DNA from 2 places in the Frigoribacterium sp. RIT-PI-h genome. Region 2 is predicted to be linked to the other one. Evidence: predicted binding sites of a transcription regulator. Region 2 holds the regulator's gene; the other holds the start of a gene.
The links. The regulator HrcA, encoded in region 2, represses chaperone genes, less so after heat shock. The targets are predictions, from matches to a motif close to TTNGCACTCGNNNNNNNCGAGTGCNAA.
Positions count from the first base shown of each region.

Region 1: a site for HrcA is predicted at 927-953, ahead of groL (chaperonin GroEL). Genes of this name have one in related genera too.

Region 1 is NZ_LHOZ01000080.1:28,518-30,699, reverse strand. It holds gene AEQ27_RS11745 (LytR C-terminal domain-containing protein) at 1-285, shown strand, start outside; gene AEQ27_RS11740 (cold-shock protein) at 592-795, shown strand; gene groL (chaperonin GroEL) at 995-2,182, shown strand, end outside.
Region 2 is NZ_LHOZ01000067.1:4,122-6,303, forward strand. It holds gene AEQ27_RS18305 (DUF4870 domain-containing protein) at 91-594, opposite strand; gene hrcA (heat-inducible transcriptional repressor HrcA) at 775-1,797, shown strand; gene dnaJ (molecular chaperone DnaJ) at 1,907-2,182, shown strand, end outside.

The sequences.
Region 1 (2,182 bases), on a different contig from region 2:
CAGGTCGACCCCTCGGTCACCACCATCACCGTCCTGAACGGCACGGCCACCGCCGGGCTCGCCGGTTCGGCCTCCGAGCGGCTCGAGACCGCCGGCTGGGGCGTCGGCACCCAGGGCAACGCCAGCGAGCGCGTCGCGACGTCCACCGTCTACTACTCGGCGGCCGACGACGAGGCCGCGGCGCTCGGACTCGCCCAGCAGCTCGGCATCACCGACGTCGAGGCGAGCGACGCCTTCCCGGGTGCCGCCGTCACGATCGTCCTCGGGGCCGACTACAGCGCCTGACGACGCCGCCCTGGCGGTCTCGATCCGAGGAGGCGCGGGCCCCGTCGGGCCCTCACCTCGCCTCCCGTGTTACGTCCACGTTTAATAACCGGTGAAATCCTCGTTTTCTGCGGGTGTTTCTCGGATGAGGTGCCCTTTTCCGCTTTTCGCGTGATTAGCATCTGGAATTGGTCGCCCCCCACGGCTCGCCGACCTGGTGTTCTGCACGAGTGACGCTGTCCCGTCCGGGCTCGCAGATGACTGCGTCGACGACCCGGCTCTGCAGCACCGCACGCGCCGTACCACCACAGCAAGGAGAGCGACACCATGGCAAACGGGACCGTGAAATGGTTCAACGCGGAGAAGGGCTACGGCTTCATCACCGTCGAGGGAGACGGCCAGGACGTCTTCGTGCACTACTCGGCGATCGACATGAGCGGGTACAAGGTCCTCGAAGAGGGTCAGGCCGTCGTGTTCGAGGTCGGCACGGGTGACAAGGGGCCGCAGGCGGAGTCCGTCCGGCTCGCCTGAGGCCCGTCGGTGCGCGTCGACGCACCCACCCCCTCGCCGCACGCCGTCACGGTCCACCGTGGCGGCGTGCTCGTGTGTCCGGGCCCCGCCACGTCACTTGCACTCTCATCGGGCGAGTGCCAGAATCGTTGCTGGCACTCGCGACACGTGAGTGCCAATGCTTCTGCTTCATGACGTCCGGGAGGGACGAAAAACACACATGGCTAAGATCATTGCTTTTGACGAAGAGGCCCGTCGTGGCCTCGAGCGTGGCCTGAACATCCTGGCCGACGCGGTGAAGGTCACGCTCGGCCCGCGTGGTCGCAACGTCGTGCTCGAGAAGAAGTGGGGCGCCCCCACCATCACGAACGACGGCGTCTCCATCGCCAAAGAGATCGAGCTCGACGACCCCTTCGAGAAGATCGGTGCCGAGCTCGTCAAAGAGGTCGCGAAGAAGACCGACGACGTCGCCGGTGACGGCACGACCACCGCGACGGTGCTGGCCCAGGCCCTCGTCCGCGAAGGTCTGCGCAACGTCGCGGCCGGTGCCGACCCCATCTCGCTGAAGCGCGGCATCGAGAAGGCCGCCCAGGCCGTCTCCGACCAGCTGCTCGCCGACGCGAAGGACATCGAGACCAAAGAGCAGATCGCTGCCACGGCCTCGATCTCCGCTGCCGACCCCACCATCGGTGCACTCATCGCCGAAGCGATCGACAAGGTCGGCAAAGAGGGCGTCGTCACCGTCGAAGAGAGCAACACCTTCGGCACCGAGCTCGAGCTCACCGAGGGCATGCGCTTCGACAAGGGCTACCTGTCGCAGTACTTCGTCACCGACCCCGAGCGCCAGGAAGCCGTCTTCGAAGACGCCTACGTGCTCATCGTCAACTCGAAGATCTCGAACATCAAAGACCTGCTGCCGATCGTCGACAAGGTCATCCAGTCGGGCAAGCAGCTGCTCATCATCGCCGAGGACGTCGACGGCGAGGCCCTGGCCACGCTCGTCGTGAACAAGATCCGCGGCATCTTCAAGTCGGTCGCCGTCAAGGCCCCCGGCTTCGGCGACCGTCGCAAGGCGCAGCTGCAGGACATCGCGATCCTCACCGGTGGTCAGGTCATCGCCGAAGAGGTCGGCCTCAAGCTCGAGAACGCGACGCTCGACCTGCTCGGTCGTGCCCGCAAGGTCATCATCACCAAGGACGAGACGACCATCGTCGAGGGTGCCGGTGACGACGAGCAGATCGCCGGCCGCGTCCGTCAGATCCGCAGCGAGATCGAGGCGACCGACAGCGACTACGACCGCGAGAAGCTCCAGGAGCGTCTCGCGAAGCTCGCCGGCGGCGTCGCCGTCATCAAGGCGGGTGCCGCGACCGAGGTCGAGCTGAAAGAGCGCAAGCACCGCATCGAGGAC
Region 2 (2,182 bases):
GGACCGAGGAGGCGCGGGCCGGGAACGCAGGAGGCGCGGCTCCCGGGGGAGTCGCGCCTCGCGTCGTGCCCGTCCGGGCCGGTCGACCGTCTACTTGATGAACTCGATGGTCAGCGGGTACTTGTACCACTGGCCCTTGTTGGCCGCGACGGCGGCGATGATCGAGAAGATGACGACGAGGATGCCGGCGACGAGTGCGAGAACGCCGCCGATGACGATGACCGTCAGGATCGCCGAGATCACGTAGACGATGGCCATGGTGATCTGGAAGTTCAGCGCCGTCTTGGTGTGCTCCCGGATGAACGGGCCGCGGTCCTTGAGCACGAGGTAGCCGACGAGCGCCGGGACGAACGCGAAGATGATGCCGCCGAGGTGGATGAGCGTGGCCCAGAGCTTCTCGTCCTCAGGGCGCATGGGCTGGACGGGCTGCGGCTGGTAGCCGGGCTGCTGACCGTAGCCGGGGCCGGGCTGCTGGCCCTGACCGAAGGGCTGACCGGGCTGCTGGCCTTGGCCGTAGGGCTGGCCGGGCTGCCCGTTCTGGCCGGGCTGACCGTTCTGCGGGCCGTTCGGCTGGGCGGGAGGGGTCTCGGTCATGGCTGCACCTGTTCGTGAGTGTCCTGCGGATGTCCCCGCCACCCTAGGGCAGCCGGGCGCGGCGCGAGTAGGCCTCGCGACGGAGGTGTCGTACGATTGGCAGTCCGGCACGGCGAGTGCCAGGCCCGGTCGCCCGGCGTGCGGACGACCCGGGGGGCGTCGAGCGAAGAGAGGTGCGTCATGGTCTCCGAACGCGGTCTCGAAGTGCTGCGCGTCATCGTGCACGACTACGTCGCGTCCCGCGAGCCGGTGGGGTCCAAGTCCATCGTCGAGCGACACCAGTTCGGCGTCTCGGCGGCGACGATCCGCAACGACATGGCGCTGCTCGAAGAAGAAGAGCTCATCGCGGCCCCGCACACCTCGTCGGGTCGCGTGCCGACCGACAAGGGCTACCGGCTCTTCGTCAACCAGCTCGCCGACCTGCGACCGCTCAGCGCCGCCCAGCGTCAGGCCATCGAGACCTTCCTCGGCGACTCCACCGACCTCGACGAGGTGCTGGGTCGGACGGTCCGTCTGCTGTCGCAGCTCACCAACCAGGTGGCGCTGGTGCAGTACCCCACCTTCTCCCGGGCCCGCGTGCGTCACGTCGAGCTGGTCAGCCTGGGCGACGGCCGCGTCATGACGGTGCTCATCACCGACAGCGGCCAGGTCGAGCAGCGGGTCGTCGACATCCGCACCACCGTCGACGAGTCCTTCCTGTCCGAGCTGCGGGCCGCCATCAACGCCGCGGTCGGCGGACGGCCCCTGGGCGAGGCGTCCACGGCCCTCACCGACCTGCCGACGCGCTTCCGCCCCGACCTCGCGGCGGTCGTCGGCGTCGTCGTCGCGAGCCTCACCGAGCAGATCGCCGCCGGACGCCAGGACCGCCTCGTCATGGCCGGCGCGGCGAACCTCGTGCGCACGGGCGACGACTTCAGCGGCGACCTCTTCCCGGTGCTCGAGGCGATCGAAGAGCAGGTCGCGCTGCTGCGGTTGTTCGGCGAGATGCAACTCGACGCCGTCGACGTGGCCGCGAGCATCGGGCGTGAAAACGCCTCGTTCGGGTTGTCGCAGGCGTCGGTGCTGGCCAGCGGGTACTCGACGCAGGGCAGCGAGATCGCGAGGCTCGGCGTCCTCGGGCCCATGCGCATGGACTACTCGACCAACATGGCGGCGGTGCGTGCCGTCGCCCGCTACCTGTCGTCGCTGCTCGCCGAACGGTAGCCGACGCCGACGGCCCCGGCCGTCCCACGACCCCCATCCCCGTCCCGGTCCGCCGGGCCCGGCCCCGCCGGGAAGACCACCACACCACACCAGAGGCAGACGAGAACCAGTGGCAGATCATTACGACGTCCTCGGAGTCGACCGTCAGGCGACCCCGGAAGAGATCAAGAAGGCGTACCGCAAGCTCGCCCGCGAGCTGCACCCCGACGTCAACCCCAGCCCCGAGGCGTCCGAACGCTTCAAGGACGTCACGCACGCCTACGACGTGCTCAGCGATCCGCAGCAGCGCGAACGGTACGACCTCGGCCCGCAGCCCGGTTTCGGTGGCGGCGGAGGAGGCGGGGCCGCCGGCTTCGGCGACATCTTCGACGCGTTCTTCGGCGGC